DNA from 3 places in the Pseudoxanthomonas sp. OG2 genome. Region 2 is predicted to be linked to each of the others. Evidence: riboswitches for the same ligand, from Rfam matches in the RefSeq annotation. Region 2 holds a riboswitch; each other region holds the start of a gene.

Region 1 (9,488 bases), 580 kb from region 2:
GCGCCGGGTCGCTACCGGCGCGAGATCGCCCATCACAAGCTGACGTTCTCGCTGGCAACCTCGGCGCCCAGCCAGCTCGGCCTGGCCGTGTACCTGGAAAAGGGTGGCTACGAGCGCCACCTGCGGCGCCTGCGCAAGACGCTGGAACGGCAGCAGCAGGAATACATGGGCGCGATCGCCCGGCACTTCCCCGAGGGCACGCGGATGACCCGGCCGCAGGGCGGCTACTTCCTGTGGGTGGAACTGCCGTCGCAGGTCGATGCGCTGGCCCTGCACCGGCAGGCGCTCGCCCAGGGCATCAGCCTCGCGCCCGGACCGATGTTCTCCGCCAGCCGCGCCTTCCGCCACTGCATCCGCCTCAACTACGGCCATCCGCTGGACGCACGCGCCGAACAGGCCATCACGACTCTGGGCACGCTGGCCACCGCCTTCCTGTCCCCACCTGTGGGAGCGACGTAAGTCGCGAGCTTTTCCCTCAGCGGACGATTCCGGCCATCGCGACTGACGTCGCTCCCACAAGGAAAAATTCTCAAATCCTTGGCCCTGCCATCCATAACCCCACTTGTGGGAGCGACGTCAGTCGCGAGTTTTTCCTCAGGGTAAGGTTCCCGCCATTGCAACCGACATCGCTCCCACAGGAAAAGAGGGCGGCAGGACTCTTACAATACCGCCGGCATGCGCAAGATCATCCATATCGACATGGACGCGTTCTACGCGTCGGTGGAGCAGCGCGACGATCCGTCGTTGCGCGGCAAGCCGGTGATCGTGGCCTGGCGCGGCGCGCGTTCGGTGGTGTGCGCGGCCTCCTACGAGGCGCGTACCTTCGGCGTGCGCTCGGCGATGCCGGCGGTGCGCGCCGAACGGCTGTGTCCGGACGGCATCTTCGTGCCGCCGGACTTCACGCGCTACAAGGCGGTGTCGCGGCAGGTGCGCGAGATCTTCCTGCGCCAGACCGATCTGGTCGAACCGCTGTCGCTGGACGAAGCCTACCTGGACGTGACCGCGCCCAAGACCGACCTGCCTTCGGCCACCGCCATCGCCGAGGCCGTGCGCGCGCAGATCCGCGAGGAAACCGCGCTGACCGCCTCCGCCGGGGTGGCGCCGAACAAGTTCCTCGCCAAGATCGCCTCGGACTGGCGCAAGCCGGACGGCCTGTTCGTGATCAAGCCGGGTCAGGTGGACGCCTTCCTCATCCCGCTGCCGGTGGAGCGGATTCCCGGCGTCGGCAAGGTGATGCTGGGCAAGCTGCACGCGATGGGCATCCGCACCGTGGGCGAACTGCGCGAGTGGTCGCAGATCGAACTGGAACAGCGCTTCGGCAGTTTCGGCGGCAGCCTGTTCCGGCGTGCGCGCGGCGTCGACGAGCGCCCGGTGGAACCGGATCAGCCGGTGCAGTCGATTTCCGCCGAGGACACCTTCGAGCGCGACGTGCCGCTGGCGGACATCGGCGAGGCGGTGCGGCGCCTGGCCGGCAAGACCTGGGAAGCGACCCGCAAGACCGATCGCGTCGGCCGCACCGTGGTGCTGAAGCTGAAGACCGCGCAGTTCCGCATCCTCACCCGCAGCTTCACCCCAGAAGCGCCGCCGGCCACCCTCGAGGAGTTCACCGCCATCGCGCTGGCCCTGCGCGAACGCGTGGACCTGCCGGCCGACACCCTGTACCGGCTGGTCGGCGTGGGCCTGTCCGGCTTCCGCGATCGCGAGGATGTCGTCGAGCAGCCCGGGCTGTTTGAAGACGCCTCGTAACCTGGATTTTTCCTTGTGGGAGCGACGTGAGTCGCGAGCTCTTCCGGAGTTTCCGGCTTTCCGGTATCGCGACTAGGTCGCTCCCACAAGGGAGAAAGGCAACAAGGCGCCCGGCACTCGCGGTCGAGCAGCAAGGATTGTTCGATAAATCTCCGTAACCCGGATGTCTCCCTGTGGGAGCGACGTGAGTCGCGAGCTTTTCCGGAGTTTCCGGCTTTCCGGTATCGCGACTTACGTCGCTCCCACAAGGGAGGGATGGCAAAAAAGAAAAAGCCCGGCGTCTGCCGGGCTTTTTCATGCACGCAATCAGCGCTTGGGCTGGTAGCGCAGGCTCAGGCCGTATTCGCGACCGGGCTGGTTGTACCAGGCGATGGTTTCGTATTCGCGGTCGAACACGTTGTCGACCTTGGCCAGCAACGTCCATTCCGGGGTGACCGCGTATTCCAGCCGCAGGTCGGCGGTGGCGAAGCCGCCCAGGCGGGTGGCATTGGTCAGCTCGTCGTAGCGGTAGCCTGCGCCATTGACGGTCGCGCCGACGCGGAAGTCGCCGAACGCGCGATCCACGTCGATGCGACCGGTGTTGCGCGCGCGGCGCGGCAGCAGCTTGTCGTTGTTGCTGGCGCTGCGGTTGCGCGGGTCGGTGTGGCTGAGCTGGGCGGAGAGATCCCAGCCGGCCAGGGTGACGTCGACGGTGAACTCGGCGCCGCGGATGCGGGCCTCGTCCACCTGCACCATCGCGAAACTGCTGCCGTCATAGGTGATCAGATCATCGATGCGGGTCTCGTACAGATCCAGCGCCCAGCGCCAGGCGTCGCCGTTCTGGGCGATACCGACATTGAGGCTCTTCGATTTCTCCGGCTCCAGGTCGCGGTTGCCGCTCCACGGGTCGTACAGATCGCTGAAGGTCGGCGCCTTGAAACCGGTGCCGTAGGTTGCGCTGAGCTTGAAGCCGCGCCCGAAGCTCATGCCCCAGCCGAGGTTGCCGGTGGTGTGGTTGCCGAATTGCTCGTTGTCGTCGTTGCGCACGCTGGCCTGCAACTGGTGGGCGCCGAACTTGCCCTGGTACTCGACGAAGCCGGCGGTGTTGCGGCGGCTGTCGGCGGCGTAGTCGGTGGTGCTGTCGAGATGGTCGATGTACCAATCCGCGCCGACGGTCAGCAACTGATCCTGGCCCAGGCCGATGTCGGCCTGCGCGCTGGCGGTGTTGCGGTGGGTGTTGTGGGTGCTGTCGTGATCGACTTCGTTGCGGTAGTTGTCGGTCTCGTTGTCGCTGCGGCCGACGTTGACGGTCAGGGCGAAGCGGTCGGTCGGCACGTAGCGGACCTTGCCATTCAACACCTGCTGCACGTTCTCGGTGTAGTTGTAGTAGCCGTCGTACCGGTTCGCGCCTTCGGCGCGCAGCGCGCTGGCCTCGGCGGTCAGCGTGTCGGTCAGCTTGTAGCCGCCGCGCAGGCTGGCCGAGACGTTGCGGTAGCCGTCGCGATCCGGTTCGTCCGCATAGCAGCCCTTGAACAGCGTGGCCGAACCCCGGCAGGCATTGATGCCGTCGGTGCGCTGGTAGGAAGCATCCGCACCGAACCAGCCGCGTTCGCCGCCGCCACCGAAACCGGCGCTGGCCTGGCGCAGGCCGTTGCTGCCGCCGCCAATCTGGAAGTGCGGCGCGTAGGTGCCCTGGTTGCGGCGGGTGAAGATCTGGATCACGCCGCCGATCGCCTCGGAGCCGTACAGGCTGGAGTTCGGGCCGCGCACGATCTCGATGCGATCGATCTGCGCCAGCGGCAGATCCGGGATGGCGGCGGCGGCGAAGTCGGCCGAGTTCACCCGCACGCCGTCGATCAGCACCAGGGTGTGGCTGGAGTTGGTGCCGCGCAGGAACAGCGAGGTCTGCTTGCCCGGGCCACCAGCATTGGTCAGGTTGATGCCGGCGCGGCCGCGCAGCAGATCCTGCAGCGAGGTCGCCTGGCTGCGCTCGATGTCGGCGCGATCGATGACCTGCGCCGGCGCCAGGCTGTCTTCCAGCGCGATCGCGGTGCGGGTGCTGGTGACGACGACTTCGTCCAGTTCGGTGGCGGCGTCCTGGGCGAGCGCCAGGCCCGGCAGCGCCAGGGTGACGGCCAGGGACAGGGTACGGATAGGTGGCATTGCAATCGGCTCCATGCGCCGCGCGCTCCCGCGCGGCATAACGAGGGGAGGCGGCAACGCGGGAACGGGAAGACAGCGGAAACGGCCGTACGCACGGCGCTCGCCGCCGCAACGCCCGCCGCGTCGCAACCAGTCGTCTTTCGGGCCGGTCTCCGGGCTTGCGAGCGCGATGGCGGCACCATCGCCGGCCAGGGCGCCTTCCCGTGCGGATGCACAGTGGCGTATGCCCTGTCCTGGCTCGCTTACCGTTGCGGGGGCAGCGCCGGAATCACCCGCAGCGCCGGGATGGCGTGCGCGGGTTCACCGGCTTCCCGTTTCAACCCGGGGCGGAATCGTCCGCGGGTCACCAGAAAGCGCGGCGATCCTACCAGATACCGGTCTGGCGGATGCCGAGCCTGTGGATGGGCGGGCCGCGCCCGGGCGGCAGCGCGCATCGATGGAAAGCGGGCAAGACAAGGCATGCATCGGGGCGGACGGGGATGGGCGCGAGGCCTCCCGTAGAATCCCGGTTCCCTCGCCGCAAGAAATCGCCTCGTGTCTTCCGACTGGATCCTCGCCGATTGCCGGCAACCTTCCCCCGAACACGCCGAACGCGCGCGCGCGCGCCAGGATCAGCTGACCAAGCCGCAGGGCTCGCTGGGCCGCATCGAGACCCTGGCGGTGGAACTGGCGGCGCTGCAACGCGCCGATCGTCCGACGCTGGCACGGGTGCCGGTGATCGTGTTCGCCGGCGATCACGGCGTGGTCGCCCAGGGCGTGTCGGCGTTTCCGTCCGAGGTGACGGTGCAGATGCTGCACAACTTCGCCCACGGCGGCGCCGCGATCTCGGTGCTGGCGCGCGAACTCGGTCTGCCGCTGCGGCTGGTGGATGCCGGCACCCGCGGCAGCCAGCCCATCGCCGGCGTGCACGCCGACAAGCCCTGCCTGGGCACCCGCGACTTCAGCGTGGAAGCGGCGATGGGCGAGGATGAACTCGCGCATGCGCTGGCGGCGGGCAGGCGCGCGGTGGAAGCGGCCGGCGACGCCGATCTGTTCGTGTTCGGCGAAATGGGCATCGGCAACACCACCGCGGCCAGCGCGTTGGCCTGCGCGCTGGCGGACCTGCCGCTGGAGGAACTGGTCGGCGCGGGTACCGGATTGCAGGGCGATCGGATTGCGCACAAGCAACGGGTGATCGCGGACGCGCTTGCATTGCACCGTCCGCACATCGCCGCGCACCCGCAGCCCGCGCGCGAGGCGCTGCGTCGTGTCGGTGGATTGGAAATCGCCGCGATGGCCGGCGCGATGATCGCCGCCGCCCAGCGGGGCGTACCGGTGCTGGTGGACGGTTTCATCGTCTCGGCCGCGGCATTGGCGGCGGTCCGCCTGCAACCCCAGGCGCGGCCATGGCTGCTGTTCTCGCACCAGTCCGCCGAGCGCGGCCACGCGCGCGTGCTGGCCGCGCTGGAAGCGCGCCCGCTGCTGCAACTGGATCTGCGCCTGGGCGAAGGCAGCGGCGCCGCGCTGGCGGTGCCGCTGCTGCGACTGGCCTGCGCGCTGCACGCCGGCATGGCCACCTTCGCCGAAGCCGCGGTTTCCGGACGCGACGAGACGCCATGATCCTCGACCTGGTGCGCCACGCCTCGACCGGACGCGTCGGTCATTTCGATGGCCGCACCGATCCGCCGCTACTGCCGGGCGCCGCCGACGCGGTCTGCGGCGGTTGCACGGGCATTGCCTGGTCACGGGTGATCAGTTCGCCACGCCAGCGTGCGCTGCATACCGCGCAGGCGCTGGCCGCCGCGCAGGCGTTGCCGGTGGACATCGCCGATGACTGGGCGGAGTGGGATTTCGGCGACTGGGACGGTCGCCATCGCGACACCCTTGCGGCAGACCCGCACTCGCAGCGCGCCTTGCAGGATTTCTACCGGGATCCCGGCGCGCATCCGCCGCCCAACGCCGAACCCTGGGCCGGCTTCGAAGCACGCGTCGGTCGCGGCCTGCGCGCGCTGGCGCGACGCGAAGACACCTCGCCCGCGCTGGTGGTCAGCCATGCCGGCCCGTTGCGACTGGCGCTGGCGCTGGCCTGCGGCCTGCCGCTGGCGTCGCTGTGGGCGGTGCGCATCGATTACGGCACCCGCCTGCGCCTGCGCGTGCAGATCGATGACCGGGATCAGCTGTGGGGCGAACTGATCGAGGTGCGACAGGCATGAGCATGCGCAAGCTGATCCTGGCGGTGCAGTTCCTGACCCGCCTGCCCACCCCGCAGCTGCGCGACTTCCGCGAGGAAGAACTGAGCCGCACGGCGGTGTATTTCCCGCTGGTGGGCGTGCTGATCGGCGTGTTGGTGGCGCTGCCGCTGTGGGCGCTGGACGCGCGCCCGTGGCTGGCCGGCCTGCTGGCCTTGCTGGCCTGGGTGTGGGTCACCGGCGCATTGCACCTGGACGGGCTGGGCGACGTGGCCGACGCCTTCGGTGCCGCGCATCGCGATCCGCAGCGCTTCCTGGAAGTGCTGAAGGATCCGCACATGGGCGTGTTCGGCGTGGTCACCGTGGTCATGCAGGTGCTGGCCAAGTTCGTGCTGCTGGCCGAACTGGCCGATGGCGCGTGGCTGTGGGGCGTGCTGCTGGTACCTGCGTGGGCGCGCTGGGCCACCACGCTGTTGTGGAGCCGCTGGTTGCCGCCGCTGCATGCGGGCATGGCCGAGCGCTTCGCCTGGTACCGCAACGAAGGCGCGTACTGGGATTGGGCGTGGGGCGTGGCGCTGGCGGCGATCAGCCTGTGGCTGGCGCCGCCGTTGCTGGTGTGCCTGCTGCTGGCACCGTTGACCGCGTGGTACTGGAAGCGCCGCCTCGGCGGCATCTCCGGCGACTGCCTCGGCGCCAGCACCGAGGTGCTGGAAACGCTGCTGCTGTTGGCGCTGGCGCTCGCGCCGGCGGCGTGGCGCCTGTCCTGAGGCGGATCAGTCGTCCTGTTCGCCGCCGCCCGGCGAGTCGAACAGGTTCATCGAAGGCGCGCTGCCTTCATCTTCCTGCCCATGGGTGGTGGTGGTCACCGGCGCGGCTGCCGGACGGCCACGGGGCGGCGGCAGCAGCGCGGCGGCGGCGTCGTAGGCCACCAGCAGTTCGCTGCGGCGTTCCTCCGGCAGGTGCTGCCAATGGCAGTCCAGCAGTGCGCCTTCCAGCGCGTACAGCAGGTTGAGGCTGGGACGGAAACCGGCGCGCTTGACCCGCATGAAGGCTTCCACCGAACCGGCCGCCACCAGATCCTCCTGCGTGCGCAGGCCGACCTGGCGCAGCCAGGCCGCCGATTTGGGACCGATATTGCGCATCTTCGCGGTGCTGATGCTCATGCCAGCGTCTCCACGTAGATGGCGGCGATGGCTTCCAGCCCGCGTTGATCTTCCTCGTCGAAACGCGCCAACCGCGGGCTGTCCAGATCCAGCACGCCGATCAGGCGATCGCCCTTGACCAGCGGCACCACCAGTTCCGAGCGCGAGGCGCTGTCGCAGGCGATATGGCCGGGGAAGGCCTCCACGTCTTCCACCCGCTGGGTCTGGCGGGTGCGCGCGGCCGCGCCGCACACGCCCTTGTCCAGGGCGATGCGCACGCAGGCGGGCAGGCCCTGGAAAGGACCGACCACCAGTTCGGTGCCGTCGTGGAAATAGAAACCGGCCCAGTTGAGATCCGGCAGCGCGTGGTAGACCAGCGCCGACAGGTTGGCGGCGTTGGCGACGTGGTCGCTTTCGCCGCTGAGCAGGGCGCGCGCCTGGGCGGCCAGCTGCGCGTATTGTTCCGGTTTGCTGCCGGTCAGGGTCTGGCTGGTGAAGGACATCACTGGATTCTAGCCCGAACCCGCGAGGGGGCCGGTGCGCCGGGAATGGTTGGATTGATGAAGACAACGTGATGACCGGCCAAAACAGGACGCGCCGGCGTCGGAATGTCCCGCTGGCACGCGGCTGCCTTCGCCGGACCGGCCCGCTACGATGGGCGGCCACGCGCCGACGGGGCGCATTGCCACAGGAAACGGATGCACAGCTTCTTCGTCACCGGCACCGATACCGGGGCCGGCAAGACCTTCGCCAGCAGCAGCCTGCTATATGCCCTGCGTGGTCGGGGCCTTCGCGCGGTCGGGATGAAACCGGTCGCCAGCGGCTGCGAACGCACCGTGGACGGTTGGCGCAACGAGGATGCGCTGGCGTTGCTGGCTGCCAGCGACCCGCGTCCGGCCTATGCCGATCTCAATCCTTATGCGTTGCCCGCGCCGCTCGCCCCGGAGATCGCCGCGCGGGAAGCCGGCGTGGTCCTGGCGTTGCCGCCGATCGTGGATGCCTTCCAGCGGTTGCGGGCGCAGGCGGACGTGGTGGTGGTGGAAGGCGTGGGCGGCTGGGCGGCGCCGCTGTCGGCGTCGCTGGATCAGGTCGACCTGGTGCGCGCGCTGCGCCTGCCGGTGGTGCTGGTGGTGGGCATGCGGCTGGGTTGCCTCAACCATGCGCGGCTGACCGCGCGCGCCATCCGTGCCGACGGTGCGGAGCTGATCGGCTGGATCGCCAGCGAAGTGGATCCGGAGATGGCGCGGCGGGACGAGAACTTCGAACTGCTGAAGGCGCGCATCGATGCGCCGTGCTGGGGGCGGTTGATGCATGCCGCGCCGGTGGATCCGGCGGTGGGGGCGGGGCGGTTGGTGTTGCCGGGGTGATGGGGAGTGTGGGGTTTTAGGGGTGTTGGTTTGCCGCCCAAAGCGCCCCCATCCGCCCTTCGGGCACCTTCCCCCGCGGGCGGGGGAAGGATTCGCTCAAAGAAAAGGCCCGGCAGCGGGGAGGCGCTGGCCGGGCCGGATTGCGCGGCGGGAGGGGAGTCCGCGCAATGTAGAGAGAACTTTGAAGCGGTATTACTTGGCGGCCTTGGCAGCCTTGGTCGCCTTGGCCACGGTGGCCTGGACGTTGTCGGTGGCAGCTTCGTACTGGGACTTGGCCAGCTGGCCGAAGGCTTCACCGGTCTTCAGCGCCAGACCGAACACTTCCTGGCCGGCGGCGACGAGGCGCTCGGTGTTGTCCTTGGCGATCTGCACGCCCTTCGGCCACAGGGTCTTGTAGCTGTCGAGATCACGCACTTCGGCCAGCTCGCCGAAGAAGGCGGTGGTGGCGTCGACGTTCTTCTCGAAGGTCTTCAGCTGGACGCCGAAGATGGTCTCGGCGCTTTCCAGGGCCAGACGGTTCGCGCGGGCAGCGGCCGCCGCGAACTGGTGCGTGTAGGTGCTGAACTGCTCGTTGAACTGTGCGGACATGGTGCACTCCAAAAGGGAATACGAGGATGTTGCGGCGCAGCATATCGAGGTCTTTGTTGCGGTGCAATAACAGGCGTATGGTTTTCCGACGAACGGTCAGTCCCCGTTAAAAATCAGCGGTTTGCGGGACAAAGCTGAACAGGGGGAGGCGAGGACGGGAAGCCACGGTTGCGCGGGAAACGGGCGTGCACAGGCGCACCGCCACGGTGCAAACGTTTTCTTCCGGGTTTCCAAGGGTTCGCGTGGTCGGCGAGGCCAGCCGTTTTCGACCATGCGATACGGTGCCCCTACCCAGCGACCGGCCTGTGGCCGGTCCGGGCGCTCAGCCGCGATAA
Region 2 (9,488 bases):
CGCCAGGTTGCGGGCGAAGTTCTCGCCCTGGAAGCGCGGCGAATGACGGCGGTAGTCGTCGGCGTCGAAATCCTCCAGCGAACGGATCGCGCCGGTCAGGAAGCCGCGTCCCAGCGGCGAATAGGGCACGAAGCCGATGCCCAGTTCGCGCACCGTATCCAGCACGTGGTTGCTCTCGGGCTCGCGCGACCACAGTGAGTACTCGGTCTGCACAGCGGTGATCGGATGCACCGCGTGGGCGCGGCGGATGGTGTCCGGCGCGGCCTCGGACAGGCCGAGGAAACGCACCTTGCCCTGTTCGACCAGGCGCGACATCGCGCCCACGGTGTCCTCGATCGGCACCTGCGGATCGACCCGGTGCTGGTAGTACAGATCGATGTGATCCACGCCGAGCCGCTCGAGGCTGCCCTCGCAGGCGGCCTGCACGTATTCGGGTCGGCCGTCGACGCCACGCGCGTGCGGGTCGGCCGGGTCCATGCGGATGCCGAACTTGGTGGCCAGGAACACCTGATCGCGACGATCGGCGATGGCCTTGCCGACCAGCACTTCGTTGGTGTGCGGGCCGTACATGTCGGCGGTGTCCAGCAGGGTCAGGCCACGCTCCAGCGCGCGGTGGATCACGGCGATGGATTCGCCTTCTTCGCCACGGCCGCCGTAGAAGGCGCTCATGCCCATGCAGCCCAGGCCCAGGGCGGAGACGGTCGGGCCATTGCGGCCCAGCATGCGGGTTTTCATCGGGAACTCCTTGCGGATGGGGGAGGGCACGCCGGCACGGCGATGCCGGGCAGACGCGACCCGGGCACGATAGAACTGGCGATTGCGTCGATAAAGACGCAATATCCGAATCCTGTTTGAAGCAAGGCTTCACAATGGCGTCCCATCCGCTGCCGGCCGTACTCGCCTTCGCGCGGGTGGCCCACCACGCCAGCTTCACCCGCGCCGCGCTGGAGCTGGAGGTCAGTCCCTCGGCGCTGTCGCAGACGGTGCGCGCGCTGGAACGCCAGCTCGGCGTGCGCCTGTTCAACCGCACCACCCGCCGGGTCGCGCTGACCGAACACGGCCAGCGCTTCCTGCAGCAGGTCGCGCCGGGCCTGCGCCAGATCGACGAGGCCTTCCGCGACATGGACTTCCTGCGTGACCGGCCCGCCGGGCATCTGCGCATCAACCTGCCCGGGGTGGTGGCCGAGCGCATGATCGCGCCGCACCTGCCCGGCTTCATGGCGCGCTGGCCCGAGGTGGAGGTGGAACTGTTCGTCGATCCGGCGCTGGCGGATCTGGTCGGTGGCGGCTTCGACGCCGGCATCCGCCTGGGCGAATCGCTGGCCCGGGAAATGATCGCGCTGCCGATCGGGCCGATGCAGCGGCAGGCGATCGTCGCCACCCCCGACTACTTCCGCCGCCATCCCGCGCCCGCCGAACCGGCGGACCTGGTGCACCACGCCTGCGTGCGCTACCGGCGCAGCAACGGCCGCATCATGGCGTGGGAGTTCACCCGCGAGGGTTGCGATTTCGAGGTGGAGGTGGGTGGCCGGTTGATCGTCAACGACAGTGATCTCGGCCTGGTGCTGGTGCGGCAGGGCCTGGGCATGGCGCAGGTGTTCGAGTCCCAGGTCGAAGCGGAACTGCGCAGCGGGGCGCTGGTACGGGTGCTGGAAGCCTGGCAGGCGCCGTTCGCCGGTTTCCACATCTACTACCCGGCGCGCGAACACCTGCCGCCCAAGTTGCGGGTGTTCATCGACTACCTGCGCGAAGTGCTGCCGCCGCCCTGAGCGCCGTTCCGGTTTCCGCGCGCATCAGCGGAACACCACCGTGCGATGCCCGTTGAGCAGGATGCGGTGCTCCACGTGCCGGCGCACCGCGCGCGCCAGCACCAGCGATTCGGTGTCGCTGCCCAGCCGGACCAGATCGCGCGGCGTCATCGCGTGATCCACCCGCGCGATGTCCTGCTCGATGATCGGTCCTTCATCGAGATCGCGGGTCACGTAGTGCGCGGTGGCGCCGATGATCTTGACCCCGCGCCGGTGCGCCTGGTGGTACGGATGCGCGCCCTTGAAGCTGGGCAGGAAGCTGTGGTGGATGTTGATCGCGCGCCCGGACAGCGCGTCGCACAGCTCCGGCGACAGGATCTGCATGTAGCGCGCCAGCACCACCAGATCCACCTGCCCGGATTCGACCAGATCCAGGATCCGCCGCTCCTGCGCGGGACGATTGCCCGCATCCACCGGCAGATGGTGGAACGGCACGCCATAGGAGGCGGCGAGCGGGCCGAAGTCCGCGTGGTTGGACGCCACCGCCGCGATCTCCACCGGCAACTGCCGGCTGTGCGCGCGGAACAGCAGATCGTTGAGGCAATGTCCCTGCTTGCTGACCAGTACCAGCAGGCGCGCCTTGCGGCGCGCATCGTGGATTCGCCATTCCATGCCGAACGCTTCGGCCAGCGTCTCGAAGCGCGCTTCCAGTGCCGGCAGGGTCGCCGCGGACGGCACGTCGAAATGCACGCGCAGGAAGAAGCGCCCGGATTCCTCGTCGCCGAACTGCTGCGCGTCGATGATGTTGCAGTCCGACTCGAACAGCAGCCCGGTGACCCGGTAGACGATGCCGGTGCGATCGGGACAGGACAGGGTCAGGATGTGATCGTGGCGCATGGAGCCGGGGCACGGGTGGGCGGGCCAGTGTAGGCCGCGCGCGGTGTCGCCGCACCGCGCGGACCCGGCGCGGTCCGCCTCAGTCCGCCGCCATGCCCTGGCCCAGCTTGCGCAGCAGTCCCGCCAGTGTCGCCTGTTCCCCGGCGTCCAGTCCGGCCACGGCCAGGCGCGCCTGTTCGAAACGCAGCGCGATGGCGCGCTCCGCCAGCTTGACGCCCTTGGCGGTCAGCACCGCGAACAGGGAACGGCCGTCGCGCGGATCCGCCTCGCGCCGAAGCAGGCCGCGCCGCTGCAGTCGGTTGAGGCAGGCGGTCATCGCGCCGGAGGTCAGCAGCACCGAACGGCGAAGGTCGGTCGGCGACAGCCGGTAGGGCGCGCCGGAGCGGCGCAGCGTCGCCAGCAGGTCCAGCTCCGTGTAGCTCAGTTCCAGCGCCTTCAGGCATTCGTCGGCCTGTGCCTCCAGCAGGCGGCCCAGATGCAGGACGCGGCCCGCCACCGCCATCGCGGAAGCATCCAGATCGGGCCGTTCGCGGCGCCAGTCCGCCAGCAGCTGGTCGATCAGGTCGGGAGCGGGGGAGGGCGGGATATCGGTCGGTGGGGTCGTCATGAAAAATATCTTGACATAAAGATATCTGTGGAGCGAGGCTACGCCCACCCCATCGTCGGGAATCCGCCCATGAAGCGCAGGCTCTGGTTGTCGGCTGTCGTGATGATGCTTGGTTCCATCGCTTCCGGCGCCTTCGCGCAGGCGCGCCGCGCCGGCGACATCGTGGTCACCGCGGCGACGGTCCGCGCCGCGGATGGTACGACGGTGCCCTACGAAATCGGCACGCTGTACGTACCGGAAAACCGCCGTGCCACCGGCGGCCGCCTGATCGGGGTGGGCTTCGCCCGCATCCGCGCACGTGTGCCCACCGGTGCGCCGCCCGTCTTCTGGCTGCCCGGTGGCCCGGGCCTGGCGGTGCTGGAGGCATTCGACGGCGATACCGAGACCGCGCGCAATCGGCTCGGATCCTGGCTGACCTATCGGGACACCGCGGATCTGGTCATCATCGAACAGCGCGGTTACAGCGAGCGCGGTGAAAAACTGACCGCGATGTCGCCGGCGTGGCCGCGCGACCGCGAATACACCGCGCGGGATGACATCGACGACGCGCTTCGTCGCGCCGCCTCGGCCATCGCCGCGCATCCGGACAAGGATCTGGCGGGCTACACCATCGACGCCTGCGCCGACGACGTCGACGATCTGCGTCGCGCGCTGGGCTACCCGCGCATCAGCCTGTTCGGCGGCAGCTTTGGATCGCAATGGAGCTTCGCGGTGATGCGCTCGCATCCGGACATCGTCGCGCGCGCCGTGCTGTCGTCGGTGGAGCCGCTGGATTTCGGCTACGACATGCCATCGCCGCTGCTGGCGACGATGCAGCGCATCGCCTTCGATGCCGATCGGGATCCCGGCCTGGCGCCGTATCTGCCGACGGGCGGACTGATGGCCGCCATCGACGCGCTGCGCGAACGCTTCGCGCGGCAGCCGATCACGGTCGATCCGCAGGATGGCGGTGGATCGGTGGTGATCGGGTTGGCCGACCTGCAGGCTTCGCTGCTGGCCGAGGCCAGCGTGCCGCACACCTGGCCCGCGTTCGTGCTGTCGCTGTACCACGGCCGCTACACGGACTGGGCCCGCGAAGTGGCCAGGGGCCGGCAGGCGCAGGAATACAAGCTGATTGGACCGCTGATCGACACCAGCCTGGGCATCACGCCGTCTCACGAGTTCCGCCTGCGCCACGATCCGGCCAGCGCCTATCTCGGCGAGGGCGGCTTCGCGCCCTACCTGGCGGCCGCGTCGGCATGGCCGACACCGGATCTGGGCGACGACTACCGCCAGCTGCGGCCGATCGATACGCCGGTGCTGCTGGTGCACGGCGACTGGGATACCTCCACGCCCATCGACAACGCGCTGGCGCAACTGCCCTACCTGCGCAATGGTCACGCCATCGTGATCCATCGCGGTGGTCACGACGGCACGTTCTATCAGCTGCGCAACGAGCCGGCGGCCCGGGAAGCGGTCCACCGTTTCCTGCGCACGGGAGAGCTTCGCGATCTGCCGACGGAAGTGACCCTGTCTTCCCCGACCTTCACCGTGCCGGCTTTTGCCGCGCCCGCCAAGGTGGCGGGCCGTATCCCGCGAGGAAGGCCGCTTGACGCAGCGGTCGCATCGCCGTAACGTGCCCGGGCCAGGGTTTCCATCTCTTCATGCGAATGAAGAGATGGAATTAATAGGGAAGCCGGTGCGGGCCGAAAAGCCCCATTCCGGCGCTGCCCCGCAGCGGTATTTGGAAACGACCCCCGTCATCGGCACTGGCCCCCAAGGGCCGGGAAGCGGCGGACAGTAGGCCGGCCCCGATCCCCGGATCGGGCCGACGTCCATGAGCCCGAAGACCTGCCTTGGCCGGAAGACCCGAAGTCTTCCGCATGACCTGGAACTTCCGAGGGGAGGTGCCCGGAACTGCCGCGGACGCGTCGCGTCCGCGCGCAAGTCCGTGCGCCTCCCTTCGCCGTTCCGGTTCGCCCGAGGGGGCGAAGGTCGCTGGCGTTGTCCGCCATCGCCATCGGCGATGAAGGCGGCGCGGTCCTTCGTTCCTCATCCGACCACGAATGAGGACATGCATCATGACGACTGTTGGCAATCTCGGTTTCCCGCGCATCGGCGTGCGCCGGGAACTCAAGCGGGCACTGGAAGCCCATTGGCGCGGCGACGCCACCGGCGAAGAACTGCACGCCGCCGCGCGCCGGCTTCGCCTCCGCCATTGGCGCCTGCAGGTAGACGCGGGCGTCGATGTCGTGCCGTGCAACGACTTTTCGCTGTACGACCACGTGCTCGACACCGCCTTCCTGTTCGACGCCATCCCCGAACCCTATCGCGCGCTGGCGGACGTGGATCCGCTGGCGGCCTATTTCGCCCTCGCGCGGGGGCGGCAACAGGACGGCGTGGACCTGCGCGCGCTGGAAATGACCAAGTGGTTCGACACCAACTACCACTACCTGGTGCCGGAACTGCATCGCGAGCAAACGTTCCGCCTGCGTGGCGACAAGCCGTTGAGCGAGTTCAACGAGGCCCATGCGGCCGGTTTCAATGCGCGGCCGGTGCTGCTGGGACCGGTGAGCTTCCTGCGCCTGTCCAAGGCAAGCGATGGCGGCGATCCGCTGGCGCTGCTCGAACGCCTGCTGCCACCCTACGCGGAACTGCTGTCGCGGCTGGCCGCCGCCGGCGCCGAATGGGTGCAGATCGATGAGCCTTGCCTGGTGCTGGACGCCGACCCGGCGTTGCAACAGGCCTACCGGCACGCCTACACCGCCCTGGCGCAAGCGACGCGCCCGAAGCTGCTGCTGACCACCTATTTCGGCGACCTGGGCGCGAACCTGCCGCTGGTGGCGGCCCTGCCGGTCGATGGCCTGCATGTGGACCTGATGCGCGGGCTGGACCAACTCGACGCCGTGCTGAAAGCCATGCCGGAGGGGCGGACGCTGTCGCTCGGGCTGATCGACGGCCGCAACATCTGGCGCGCCAACCTCGACAACGCGTTGGTGCTCGCGCGCTACGCGCAGGGCCATGTCGGTGCCGACCGGCTGTGGCTGGCGCCTTCCTGCTCCCTGCTGCACGTGCCGGTGGACGCGGAAGGCGAAACCGGGCTGGATGCCGAACTGCGTGGCTGGCTGGCGTTCGCGCGGCAGAAGCTGGAGGAACTGCGCCTGCTGGCGACCGCCCTGGACGATGCGCCCGCGGCCGGGCCGGCGCTGGCCATCGCCCGCGAGCGCCACGAAAGCCGTCGCCGTTCCGCGCGCGTGCACCGGAAAGAGGTGGCCGAGCGCCTGGCCGCGCTGACGCCCGCGGCCGCCCATCGTTCCTCGCCCTATCCCACGCGCCGCGCGCGCCAGCAGGCCGGCCTGCGCCTGCCACCCTATCCGACCACGACCATCGGTTCCTTTCCGCAGACGCCGGAAGTACGCCAGGCCCGTGCGCTCAACCGCGCCGGGAAACTGCCCGATGCGGAATACGACGCCTTCCTGGCGACCGAGATCGCGCGCTGCGTGCGCGTGCAGGAGGAACTCGGCATCGACGTGCTGGTGCACGGCGAGTTCGAGCGCAACGACATGGTCGAGTACTTCGGCGAGCAGCTCGACGGATTCGCCTTCACCCGCAACGGCTGGGTCCAGAGCTACGGCTCCCGCTGCGTGAAGCCGCCGATCATCTTCGGCGATGTGGTGCGGCCGGCGCCGATGACGGTGCGCTGGTCGCGGCACGCGCAATCACTCACATCCCGGCCGATGAAGGGCATGCTGACCGGACCGGTGACGGTGCTGCAGTGGTCCTTCGTCCGCGACGATCAGCCGCGCGCGCGGACCTGCCGGCAGATCGCGCTGGCGTTGCGCGACGAGGTCCGCGACCTGGAAGCCGCCGGCATCGGCGTAATCCAGATCGACGAACCAGCCTTGCGCGAAGGCCTGCCGCTGCGCAGGGCCGAATGGTCACGCTACCTCGATTGGGCGGTGGAATGTTTCCGCATCACCGCCGCGGTGGCGACCGACGAAACCCAGATCCACACCCACATGTGCTACTCCGAGTTCAACGACATCATCGAAGCCGTGGCGGCGATGGACGCCGACGTGATCTCCATCGAAACCTCGCGCTCGCGGATGGAACTGCTGGACGCATTCGTGAAGTTCCGCTACCCGAACCAGATCGGGCCGGGCGTGTACGACATCCATTCGCCGCGGGTTCCGGACAGCGGCGAGATGCACGCCCTGCTGGACAAGGCGCGGGAGGTACTGGCACCGGAGCAGATCTGGGTCAATCCGGACTGCGGGCTGAAGACGCGTGGCTGGCCGGAGACCCGCGCGGCGCTGGAGGCGATGGTGGAGGCGGCGAAGAGGATGCGGGCCGCGGCGTGATGCGGCCGGGCCGTGGCGCGCGCAGCCTCGTGCGCGCCACGGCATCCGCGGTCAGCGGAGGGGGACGGACCTCAGCCCTGCACGACCGGTGGCGGCAGCGGCGGAGCCTGGGTGGGCCGGCCCAGCGGATCCAGCGCGATCATCACGAAGTGGCCGCGCGTGCACAGCTTGCGCTCGCCGCTCAGCAGATCCTCGGTGATGACTTCGACATCGACGTTCATCGAACTGCGCCCGACCTTGACGATGCGGGCGATGACCTCGACCAGATCGCCCTTGTGGATCGGCTGGTTGAAATCGACCTGTTCCGACCTTGCGGTGACCACGGTGGTGCGCGCGTAGCGCGAGGCGGCGATGAAGGCGGACATGTCCATCCACGCCAGCGCCTGGCCGCCGAACAGCGTGCCCAGGTGGTTGGTGTGGTCCGGGAAGACCATGTGCAGCAGGCGCGCCTCGGTCGGGCGCAGGTCGGACAGGGGATGTTCGGACATGGGGTTGCTCCGTGGTGCCAGTGCCTCCCGGCTGCATCCTAGCGCAGGAAACGGATTCCGGAATGAATCCCTGCGGGAGCGACGTCAGTCGCGAAAGCTCCTGATCCGGCCGAAGCGCATCGCGACTGACGTCGCTCCCACAAGGTGGTTTACAGGAAACGGTCAGAACGCGTGGTCGAAGCCGACTTCGCCCTGCACGCCGACCTGGTAGGCCGAGACGCGGCGTTCGAAGAAGTTGGTCAGCTCCTGCACGTCCTGCAGTTCCATGAACGGCAGCGGGTTGCGCACGTTGTACTTCTTCTCCATGCCCAGCTTGACGAAGTGCTGGTCGGCGCAATGCTGCAGGTACTGGCGCATGTCGCGGGTGGAGATGCCGGCCACGCCGCCGGACAGCACGTCCTCGGCGAACTGCACCTCGCACTCGATGGCCTCGGCCAGCATGTCGTAGACCTGCTGGCGCATGGTGTCGTCGAACAGGTCCGGCTCCTCCTCGCGCACCGTGCGCACCGACTCGAACGCGAACTCCATGTGGCAGCTCTCGTCGCGGAACACCCAGTTGGTGCCCGAGGCCAGCCCCGGCAGCAGGCCGCGCGAGCGGAAGTAGTACACGTAGGCGAACGCGGCGAAGAAGAACAGGCCCTCGATGCAGGCGGCGAAGCAGATCTGGTTGAGCAGGAACTGCCGCCGCTGTTCGCGGGTTTCGATCCGGCGCAGGTCCTGGATCGAGTCGATCCACTTGAAGCAGAACTCGGCCTTCTTGCGGATGGAGGGGATGTTCTCCACCGCCGCGAACGCCTTCACCCGTTCGGCCGGATCCGGCAGATAGTTGTCCAGCAGGGTCAGGTAGAACTGCACGTGCAGCGCTTCCTCGTACAGCTGGCGCGACAGGTACATGCGCGCTTCCGGCGCATTGAGGTGCTGGTAGAGGTTGAGCACCAGGTTGTTGGACACGATCGAATCGCCGGTGGCGAAGAACGCGACCAGCCGGTGGATCAGGTGACGATCGGCCGGGGTCATCTTGTCGTGCAGATCGCTGATGTCGATCTGGAAATTGATCTCCTCCACCGTCCAGGTGTTCTTGATCGCGTCGCGGTACATCTCGTAGAACTGCGGATAGCGCATCGGGCGCAGGGTCAGTTCAAAGCCGGGGTCCAGCAGCATCTGGCGGGGTTGGGAGGACATGTCGCATTTTTCCTGTTTCAGCGCCTTCTCCCGCAAGCGGGGGAAGGCCGGCATGGGGGCAAACGGAGCGGGATGCATCCGTTTGCGGATTTCCGCCCCTTCCCCCGCCGGCGGGGGAAGGTTGGGATGGAGGCAAACGGGCCGGACTGCATCCGTTCGCGGATTTCCGCCCCTTCCCCCGCAAGCGGGAAGGCCGGGATGGGGGCAAACGGAGCGGGATGCATCC
Region 3 (9,488 bases), 2.2 Mb from region 2:
GGACGGTCCCGTCCTGCTCACCCGCGGCAAGGTGCCGCTGGGTTTTTACCTGCCGATCAAGGTCTGGGGGGCGCAGCACGATTCGGACATCTGCCGGCATATGGTTGAAATGGTTTTGCGGCAATCTGGGCAGACACCGGAGGACATCGGCGAATGCATCGAGTCCTTCGTCGAGGGCAAGCAGATCCTGTACGCCATGCGCGGCCGGTTCGAGCCGCCCGGCTGAAGCAGGCATCCACCTCCGAACCCGATCACAGAAACGAATGGAAGATCCCATGACCACGCAGAACCCCGAATCCGCCACCGTCGCATCCAACGGCGCCGCCGAAGCCAATGCCTGGCCGCTGTTCTATCGCGAACCGCGCGTACTGTCCTCGGTCGAACACGCCCAGTGGCGGGTGCGCCCGACCGGCGTCGGCTTCGCCGCCGCCAGCAATTCCGTACCAGTGGTGATCGGCGAGTTCGCCGCCGCCGCGCGCAACTATCCGCTGGTGTTCGCCGGCCCGGACAACACCCCGCTGGCGGTGCTGGGCGTGGAAGCCGGACGCAACCGCTTCGTCAACGGCGACACCTGGAGCGACGGCGCGTACGTGCCGGCCTACGTGCGCCGCTATCCGTTCGTGTTCGTGCAGACCCGGGATCCGGAAGGCTACGTGCTGGCCATCGATGCCGGCTCCGACGCGGTGATCCCGTCGGGCGAGGAGGGCAATCCGCTGTTCGAGAACGGCGAGCCGAGCGAGCTGACCAGGCAGGCGCTGCAGTTCTGCGACACCTTCACCCGCGAGGACCAGGCCACCCGTACCTTTGCCGCCGCGCTGGCCGAGCAGGGGCTGCTGATCGAACGCAGCGCCAACATCGCCTTCGCGGATGGGCGCCGCAGCAGCGTCGATGGCTTCCAGGTGGTCGATGGCGAAAAATTCGCCGCGCTGCCGGACGCGGTGATCGTCGACTGGCATCGCAAGGGCTGGCTGGCGCTGGTGCACTTCCACCTGGCGTCGCTGGGCCGCTTCAACGACCTGCTGGCCCCCTGATTGAAACCCCACTTCCGTCAACCGGACGACGACAACATTCCCATGTGCAAGAATTCCTCCAACACACTCCGTTTCCTCACTCTCGCCGTGACGCTCACTGCGGCCAATGGCGTCTGCGCGCAGGCGGCTGGCGGCGCGACCGGCTCGCTCGAAGGCCCGGTCGTCGCCGGTGTCTGCTACCTCAGCCGCGAAGCGGTGTTCTCCAACGCGGCCGCCGGCAAGGACGCGGGCGTGCAGTTGCAGAAACTGGTGACCGACGCCCAGGCCGAGATCGAACGCGACAAGAGCCGCGCTGAGGCGGAACTGATCCGCGTGGGCGTGCGCGGCAACATTTCCGCTGACAAGTTCACCCCCGAGCAGAGCAAGGCGGTGCAGGAAGCGCAGGCCGTGCAGCAGCGCGCCAGCCAGCGCTCGCGCGAGATCGAGGCGACCCGCGCGTCGGTGCTGGAACGGATCTCCACCGCCGCCCAGCCGCTCATCGCCGAGGCCTACCAGCGCCACGGCTGCGGCGTGCTGCTGGATCGCGGCATGGTGCTGGCCGGCAACATGAGCCACGATCTGACCGCCGACGTGGTCAAGGCGCTGGATGCGCGGGTCAAGTCGATCCCGGTCACGCTGCAACGCGAGTCCGCGACGCCCGCACCGGGCAAGCGCTGAGCCGCGACGCGCGGCCGCTCCGGCGCACGCCACGGCGCCGGGGCCACACTGCTATCAACTGCTATACTCGCGCCGCCTGAGGTGACCGCCGGCCTGGCCGGTGGTTGAAACGGGAATCCGGTGCGCCGGATCGTGTTCGCACGATCGGCAATTCCGGAGCTGCCCCCGCAACGGTAGGCGAGACAAGGTACCGCAACAGCCACTGTGCTTGATGCATGGGAAGGCGCGGACCGGAAGCACGGATCTTTCCCGGCTTCACTCGCGAGCCCGGAGACCGGCCTTTGAGCGGCGTGACATGCGGTGGGCGATGTCATGGAGGCCGGCTCGTTCCCGGTCGCCATACCACTCTCTTTCCGCCTGTCCTTTTCCATCGCTTCCGCGCGGGCAGGCGCGGTCAAGGAGTGTGTCAGTGCATCCGCAGTCGTCGTTCCACCGCCAGATCCTGGCGGTTTCGTTGTTGCCTTCCCTTTGCTTCACCGCCCCGGCCTTCGCCGAAGCGCCGGCCACCGATCTGGATGGCGTGATCGTCACCGCGACGCGTACCGCGCGGACCCAGGATCAGACCCTGGCCGCGGTCACCGTGATCGATCGCGAGGAGATCGAGCGCCTGCAGCCGGCCTCGCTGCCGGATCTGCTGACTGGCCGCGCGGGCCTGTCGCTGGCCAACAACGGCGGTCCGGGCAAGTCCACGTCGCTGTTCCTGCGCGGCACCGAATCCGATCACGTGCTGGTGCTGGTCGACGGCATCAAGCTGGGGTCGGCCACCAGTGGCGGCGCATCGCTGCAGGACATTCCCGTCGAGCAGATCGAGCGCATCGAAATCGTGCGCGGGCCATTCTCCAGCCTGTACGGTTCCGAGGCGCTGGGCGGCGTGATCCAGATCTTCACCCGCCGGCCGCAGGGGCCGTTCCAGCCCAACTTCAGCGCCAGCATCGGCAGCGAAAGGACCCGACGCGCCTCCGCCGGCATCGGCGGGCGCAGCGGCGATGCCGAGCGGGGCGGCTGGTATGCAATCCAGGCCGCGCACCAGGACACCGACGGCATCAACGCCTATCGCGGCCGGCGCAACTTCGATCCGGATCGCGATGGCTACCGCAACGCCTCGCTGACCGTGCAGGGCGGCTATCGCTTCGACGAGCATTGGGACGCGGAACTGCGGTTGTTCCGCGCCGAAGGCCGCAACGAATACGACGGCAGCCTCAACAACGAGGCCGATACGGTCCAGCAGGTGGTTGGCGGGCGCGTGCGCTACGCGGCCAATGATCGGCTGCGCATCACCGCCAGCGCCGGCGCCAGCGCGGATCTGAGCGAGAACTTCCTCGATGGCGCGTATTCCTCCCACTTCGACACCCGCCGCAAGCTGGGTTCGCTGCAGGCCGACCTGGGGGGCGGCGCGGGCTTGTTGACCCTGGGCTACGACTGGTCCGGCGACGAGGTGGACAGCAATACCCGTTACGCGCGCGATCGCCGGATCAATCGCGGCGTGTTCGGCCAATGGCAGCAGGAATTCGGCCGGCAGTCGTTGCAGGCCAGTGCGCGTCGCGACGACGACAGCCAGTTCGGCGGCGAGACCACGGGCAGCCTGCAATGGGGTTGGGACTTCACCGAACAGCTGCGCCTGGGTGCCAGCTACGGAACCGGCTTCAAGGCGCCCACCTTCAACGAACTCTACTTCCCGGGCTACGGCAATCCGGAACTGGGTCCGGAAACCTCGCGCAGCGTCGAGCTGAGCCTGCGTGGCGATCACGGGCGTGCGCGTTGGGCGCTGCATGCCTACGAGACGCGCATCGACGACATGATCGCGTTCGATGCCTCGCTGGGAGACTCCGGCGGCCCCAACAACATTGATCGCGCCCGCATCCGCGGCATCGAGGCCGAAGGCGCGGTACGGCTGGCGGACTGGGATCTGCGCGCCAGCCTGACCCGGCTGGATCCGCGCAACGATGGCGACAATCCCAACCGCGACAACCTGCTGCCGCGACGGGCGCGAAGCAGCGCCCGCATCGATGCCGATCGCCGCTTCGGCGCGTTCAGCGTGGGCGCCAGCGCGATCGGCGTGGGCGAACGCTACGACAACCTCGCCAACACCACCCGCCTGGGCGGGTACGGGCTGGTCGACCTGCGCATGGGCTACACGCTGACGCCGGCGTGGCAATTGCAACTGGCGGCCTCCAACGTGTTCGACAAGCGCTACGAAACCGCCGCGCTCTACAACCAGCCGGGACGGACCTGGTTGTTGACTGTCCGCTACCAGCCCGCAACCCACTGACCGGAGCACAAGATGAAACCACTGTCACGGCCTTTCCATCTCGGTCTGCTCACCACCTTCGCGGTGCTGATGATCGCCACCCGTTACCATCACTTCGGCGATGTCCTGCATCTGCCGGACGCGTCGATGGCGATCTTCTTCCTGGGCGGCCTGTACCTGCGCGGACACCTGCCGTTCCTGGGCTTGCTGGGGCTGGCGGTGGGCATCGACTGGGCGGCGGTGGAACTGGCCGGCGTCAGTGATTTCTGCGTGACACCTGCCTACGCCTTCCTGCTGCCGGCCTACGCGGTGCTCTGGTACGGCGGCCGCGCCTACGCGCCGAGGATGGCGCAAGACTGGCGCGGGCTGTGCGGCGCGCTGCTGGTGGCGCTGGCCTGCGCCTCGCTGTCGTTCCTGATTTCCAACGGCGCGTTCTACTGGCTGGGCGGGCGCTACCCGAATCCGGAATGGTCGCAGTACCTGGCGCGGATCTGGCAGTGGGGACCGCTGTTCGTGCGGACCACGCTGACCTACGTGGCCAGCGCATTGCTGGTGCATGGCCTGTTGCTGGCTACCCGTCGTCGTCCCGCCTCCCTCGGCACCTGATCAGGAGAACCGCGATGTCCGCAAAGCACCTGTCCGTCACATCCGAACCCGCGCTGCCGCTGACGTCCACGCGTGCGCAGCTCCTCACCGGCATCGCCCTGGCGCTGCTGATGATCGCCACCCGCGGCCAGCACTTCGCCAGCGTGGATGCGCTGCCCAGCGCATCGTGGGCGGTGTTCTTCCTGGCCGGCGCGCTGCTGCGGCCGATGTGGACGCTGCCGGCCTTCTTCGTGCTGTCGTCGCTGCTGGACTTCGGCAGCCTCGCCAACGGCACCATCACCGACTGGTGCCTGTCGCCGGCCTACTGGGCATTGGCGTTCGCCTACGCGGCGCTATGGCTGGGCGGCCATGCGTATCGCGGGCTGCACCGGGACCACGCGGGCACGGTACCCCGCCTGGCATTGACGCTGGCGGTGACGGCGAGCGTGGCCTACCTGTTGTCCAAGGGCGGTTTCTATTTCTTCTCCGGGCGCTATCCGGAGCCGACCCTGGACGGCTTTCTCGCCCGCATTCCGCACTACTATCCGCGCGCCCTGGGCACGCTGGCCGGTTACGTGGGCGTCGCTTTCCTGGTTCGCGCATGCCTGCGCGGGCTGGCCGCACGCGCCGCCTCCCGCCAGGGCAGCCCGGCATGAGCCGCGGTTCGGAACGCCGCGGGCTCAGCGAGGAGGAGCACTATCGCGAACGCGCCCAGCGCAAGAAGGAACTGGTCGATCGCCGGGTCGCCCGCGCCACCATCGACCGCGGCGTGCTGGTGGTGAACACCGGCAATGGCAAGGGCAAGAGTTCCTCCGGTTTCGGCATGCTGGCGCGCAGCCTGGGACACGGCTTCCATTGCGGGGTCGTGCAATTCATCAAAGGCAGCTTTTCCACCGGAGAGGAGGCGTTCTTCCGTCGCTTCGACGAGGACGTCGATTATCGTGTGATGGGCGAGGGCTTCACCTGGGAAACCCAGGATCGCGAGCGCGACATCGCCGCGGCCGGCGCGGCCTGGCAAGAGGCCGCGCGGATGCTGTCGGATCCGGCCTATGATTTCGTCCTGCTCGACGAACTCAACATCGCCCTTAACAAGGATTACGTGCCGTTGGACCAGGTGCTCGCCGCGCTGGCCGCGCGACCGCCGCGCCAGCACGTGGTCGTCACCGGACGCGGCGCGCCGCAGGCACTGATCGACGCGGCCGACACGGTCACCGAGATGCGCCTGATCAAGCATGCGTTCAAGGCGGGTATCAAGGCCCAGCACGGTATTGAACTGTAGACCATGGATTCCGAAACCTTCCGCTGTCCGGCATTGCTGGTCTCCGCGCCCGCTTCGGGGCAGGGCAAGACCAGCGTGACCGCCGCGCTGGCCCGCTGGCACCATCGCCAGGGCCGTCGCGTGCGGGTGTTCAAGACCGGTCCGGACTTCCTGGATCCGATGGTGCTGGAACGCGCCAGCGGCGCGCCGGCCTACCAACTGGATCTGTGGATGACCGGCGAGGCCGACGTGCGCGCACGCCTGCACGCGGCGGCGGGCGAAGCCGACCTGATCCTGATCGAGGGCGTCATGGGTCTGTTCGACGGATCGCCCTCCAGCGCGGATCTGGCGCAGGCGCTGGGCGTTCCGGTGCTGGCGGTCATCGACGGATCGGCGATGGCGCAGACCTTCGGTGCGCTGGCGACGGGGTTGGCGCGCTATCGCGAAGGTCTGGCCGTGCATGGCGTGGCCGCCAATCGCATCGGCAGCGCCCATCACGCCGATCTGCTGCGCGGCAGCCTGCCGGCGGATCTGCACTGGCTGGGCGCGTTGCCGCGCGATGCGCAACTGGCGTTGCCGGAGCGTCACCTCGGTCTGGTGTCGGCCGGTGAACTCGGCGACATCGACGCGCGGCTGGATGCGCTGGCCGATGCCTGGGGTGTTCATGCGGCCACAACCTTGCCCCCGCCGGTGGCATTCGCGCCGGTGAATATCGAACCCGTACCGCCGTTGCTGCGTGGCCTGCGCATCGCGATCGCCCGCGACGCGGCGTTCTGCTTCCTGTATCCGGCCAATCTGGATCTGCTGCGCGCGGCGGGCGCGGACCTGCGCTTCTTCTCGCCGCTGGCGGGCGAGTGCTTGCCCGACTGCGACGCGGTCTGGCTGCCCGGCGGTTATCCGGAGCTGCATCTGGCGGTGCTTTCGCAACAGCATGAATTGCACGCAGCGCTGCGTGCGCATCGCGATGACGGCAAGCCGATGCTGGCCGAATGCGGCGGCATGCTGTTCGTCCTGGAGGCACTGACCGGCAAGGACGGCGAGCGTGCCGCGATGGCCGGACTCATGACGGGCGAAGCGGCCATGCAGCCGCGACTGGCCGCGCTGGGCCTGCAATCGGTCGAACTGCCCGAAGGCGTGCTGCGCGGACACACGTTCCACTATGCCCGCGCGGAGTTGGCCTCCGTTCCGCTCGCCGTCGCCAGCAACCCGAATGGTGGTCCCAGCCGGGAAACCGTCCATCGGGATCGCCGCCTCACCGCCAGTTTCGTCCACTTCTATTTCCCGTCGAATCCGCAGGCCGCGCTGCGGTTGTTCCTGCCATGACGCCGGTGCTGGCGATGCTGGCCGGCGTCGGCCTGGACACTTTGCTGGGCGAACCCCGCCGTTGGCATCCGCTGGTGGGATTCGGCCGCTGGGCGGACTGGCTCGAACGTCGCCTGCATCGTGATGCGCGCGGCGCGGGAGCGCTCGCGTGGAGTGTGGCGGTGCTTCCGCCGGTGGCCGTGGTCGCAGGCGTGGACGTCTGGCTGCGACAGGAATTCCCGTGGCTCGCGACCGCGTTTGCGGCGGTCATGCTGTACCTGGCCATCGGCCGGCGCAGTCTGGGCGAGCACGCGCGTGCGGTGGAGGATGCATTGGCGGCCGCCGAGCTGGACGCCGCGCGCCAGGCGGTCGGACGCATGGTCAGCCGTGACACCGGCGGACTCGATGCCTCGCAGGTGGCCGCGGCGGCCACCGAATCGGTGCTGGAGAACGGCAGCGACGCGGTGTTCGGTGCGTTGTTCTGGTTTGCCGTGCTCGGCGCGCCCGGCGTAGTGCTGTATCGGCTGGCGAACACGCTCGACGCGATGTGGGGTTATCGAACCCCGCGCCATTTGCGTTTCGGCTGGGCCGCCGCGCGGCTGGACGACCTGCTGAATCTGCTGCCCGCGCGGCTGACCGCGTTGAGCTATGCCTTGCTGGGCCGGACCACCGGCGCGCTGCGTTGCTGGCGTGCGCAGGCGGGGCAATGGAAGAGTCCCAACGCCGGGCCGGTGATGGCGGCGGGTGCGGGCGCGCTGGGAGTCCGGTTGGGCGGACCGGCGCCATATCACGGTGTCTGGCAGCAACGTCCGCCACTGGGCGAGGGCAGGGCGGCGGACCGGGCCGGCATCGCGGCGGCGCGACGATTGGTGAACCGCGGCGTGGTGCTGTGGTTGGCGATCGCGCTGATCATCGGACTCGGATGGGAGATGCTGCATGCTTGAACATGGCGGACGCCTGCTGCGCGCCACGCGGCAATACGGAATCCCGGCGTCGGACTGGCTGGACCTGTCCACCGGCGTCAGCCCGTTTCCGTGGCCGGTGCCGGAACTGCCGGCATCGGTCTGGCACCGACTGCCGGAGGATGACGATGGCCTGATCGAAACCGCGCGTGCCTACTACGGTGCGCCGGATCTGCTGCCGGTCGCCGGGTCGCAGGCGGCGATCCAGGCCTTGCCGCAGTTGCGGGTTCCCTCGCGGGTGGGCGTCATCGCCCCCGGTTACGCCGAACACGCGCATGCATGGCGGCGCGCCTGGCACGAGGTGGCGACCCTGCCTGCCGGGGAACTGCTGGCGCAGGCGCATCGCTTCGACGTGGTGGTACTGATTCATCCCAACAATCCCGGCGGCGAGCGCTTCGGCTCCGCGCAGTTGCTCGAACTGCACGCGCGCCTGGCCGCGCGTGGCGGCTGGCTGGTGGTCGACGAAGCCTTCATCGATGTCGAGCCGGACGCCAGCCTGTGCGCCGAGACCGCGCGGGAAGGCCTGATCGTGCTGCGCTCGGTCGGCAAGTTCTTCGGCATGGCCGGCGCGCGGGCGGGATTCGTCTGCGCATCGCCCCTGCTGCTGGACGCATTGCGCGAACGGCTGGGACCCTGGACGTTGAGCGGTCCCAGCCGCCATGCGCTGCGGCTGGCGCTGGCCGACAAGGCCTGGCAGGCGTCGGCGCGTCCACGCTTGCGGGCCGCCGGCGAGCGGCTTTCCGGAATCCTGCGTGCGGCCGAGCTCGAACCGGCCGGCGGTTGCGCGCTGTTCCAGTGGTGCCATCACGCCGATGCGCGCGCATTGCACGAGGCGCTGGCGCGGCGCGGCATCCTGACCCGGTTGTTCGACACGCCGGCCAGCCTGCGCTTCGGCCTGCCGGCGGATGAGGCGGGGTTCCTGCGCCTGCGCGACGCACTCGCCGGCATCCACGCGGAAGCCATCGCATGAACGCGCGCGTGCTGATGGTGCAGGGCTGCACGTCCGATGCCGGCAAGAGCACGCTGGTCACCGCGCTGTGCCGCTGGCTGCAACGCCAGGGCGTGCGGGTGGCGCCGTTCAAGCCGCAGAACATGGCACTCAACTCGGCGGTCACGATGGACGGCGGCGAAATCGGGCGCGCGCAGGCGGTACAGGCGCAGGCGTGCGGGCTGGCGCCGCATACGGATTTCAATCCCGTGCTGCTCAAGCCCGACAGCGACACCGGTGCGCAAGTCATCGTCCACGGACGCGCGGTCGCGCGCCTGGGAGCCAGCGCATATCACGACTACAAGCGGGTGGCGCTGGAAGCGGTGCTCGCCTCGCACGCGCGGCTGTGCGCCGGCTACGACGCGGTGGTGGTGGAGGGCGCCGGCAGCCCGGCGGAAATCAACCTGCGCGCCAACGACATCGCCAACATGGGGTATGCGGAAGCCGTCGATTGCCC

Evidence for each region. A riboswitch is a leader RNA that binds a small molecule or an ion and turns the genes downstream of it on or off. The one in region 2 is predicted to bind cobalamin.
Region 1: it holds a riboswitch for cobalamin, as region 2 does, so the genes downstream of both, btuB (TonB-dependent vitamin B12 receptor) here and metE (5-methyltetrahydropteroyltriglutamate--homocysteine S-methyltransferase) in region 2, are expected to answer to the same signal.
Region 3: it holds a riboswitch for cobalamin, as region 2 does, so the genes downstream of both, btuB (TonB-dependent vitamin B12 receptor) here and metE (5-methyltetrahydropteroyltriglutamate--homocysteine S-methyltransferase) in region 2, are expected to answer to the same signal.

Annotation. Positions count from the first base shown of each region.
Region 1 covers NZ_JACHYM010000001.1:2,770,344-2,779,831, forward strand. Annotated here, with positions in the region: gene FHW78_RS12655 (PLP-dependent aminotransferase family protein) at 1-459, shown strand, start outside; gene dinB (DNA polymerase IV) at 676-1,746, shown strand; gene btuB (TonB-dependent vitamin B12 receptor) at 2,053-3,888, opposite strand; cobalamin riboswitch at 4,014-4,254, opposite strand; gene cobT (nicotinate-nucleotide--dimethylbenzimidazole phosphoribosyltransferase) at 4,423-5,487, shown strand; gene FHW78_RS12675 (histidine phosphatase family protein) at 5,484-6,080, shown strand; gene cobS (adenosylcobinamide-GDP ribazoletransferase) at 6,077-6,823, shown strand; gene FHW78_RS12685 (TfoX/Sxy family protein) at 6,830-7,213, opposite strand; gene FHW78_RS12690 (GAF domain-containing protein) at 7,216-7,701, opposite strand; gene bioD (dethiobiotin synthase) at 7,897-8,565, shown strand; gene FHW78_RS12700 (phasin family protein) at 8,758-9,153, opposite strand; gene queD (6-carboxytetrahydropterin synthase QueD) at 9,476-9,488, opposite strand, start outside.
Region 2 covers NZ_JACHYM010000001.1:2,185,575-2,195,062, reverse strand. Annotated here, with positions in the region: gene FHW78_RS10030 (aldo/keto reductase) at 1-735, opposite strand, end outside; gene FHW78_RS10025 (LysR family transcriptional regulator) at 870-1,769, shown strand; gene purU (formyltetrahydrofolate deformylase) at 1,794-2,645, opposite strand; gene FHW78_RS10015 (MarR family transcriptional regulator) at 2,725-3,252, opposite strand; gene FHW78_RS10010 (alpha/beta hydrolase) at 3,322-4,866, shown strand; cobalamin riboswitch at 4,863-5,105, shown strand; gene metE (5-methyltetrahydropteroyltriglutamate--homocysteine S-methyltransferase) at 5,313-7,592, shown strand; gene FHW78_RS10000 (acyl-CoA thioesterase) at 7,664-8,080, opposite strand; gene FHW78_RS09995 (ribonucleotide-diphosphate reductase subunit beta) at 8,243-9,262, opposite strand.
Region 3 covers NZ_JACHYM010000001.1:296-9,783, forward strand. Annotated here, with positions in the region: gene FHW78_RS00010 (hypothetical protein) at 1-226, shown strand, start outside; gene FHW78_RS00015 (SapC family protein) at 276-1,031, shown strand; gene FHW78_RS00020 (OmpH family outer membrane protein) at 1,074-1,688, shown strand; cobalamin riboswitch at 1,751-1,986, shown strand; gene btuB (TonB-dependent vitamin B12 receptor) at 1,996-3,957, shown strand; gene FHW78_RS00030 (hypothetical protein) at 3,970-4,542, shown strand; gene FHW78_RS00035 (hypothetical protein) at 4,653-5,177, shown strand; gene cobO (cob(I)yrinic acid a,c-diamide adenosyltransferase) at 5,174-5,800, shown strand; gene FHW78_RS00045 (cobyrinate a,c-diamide synthase) at 5,804-7,102, shown strand; gene cbiB (adenosylcobinamide-phosphate synthase CbiB) at 7,099-8,025, shown strand; gene cobD (threonine-phosphate decarboxylase CobD) at 8,018-9,013, shown strand; gene FHW78_RS00060 (cobyric acid synthase) at 9,010-9,488, shown strand, end outside.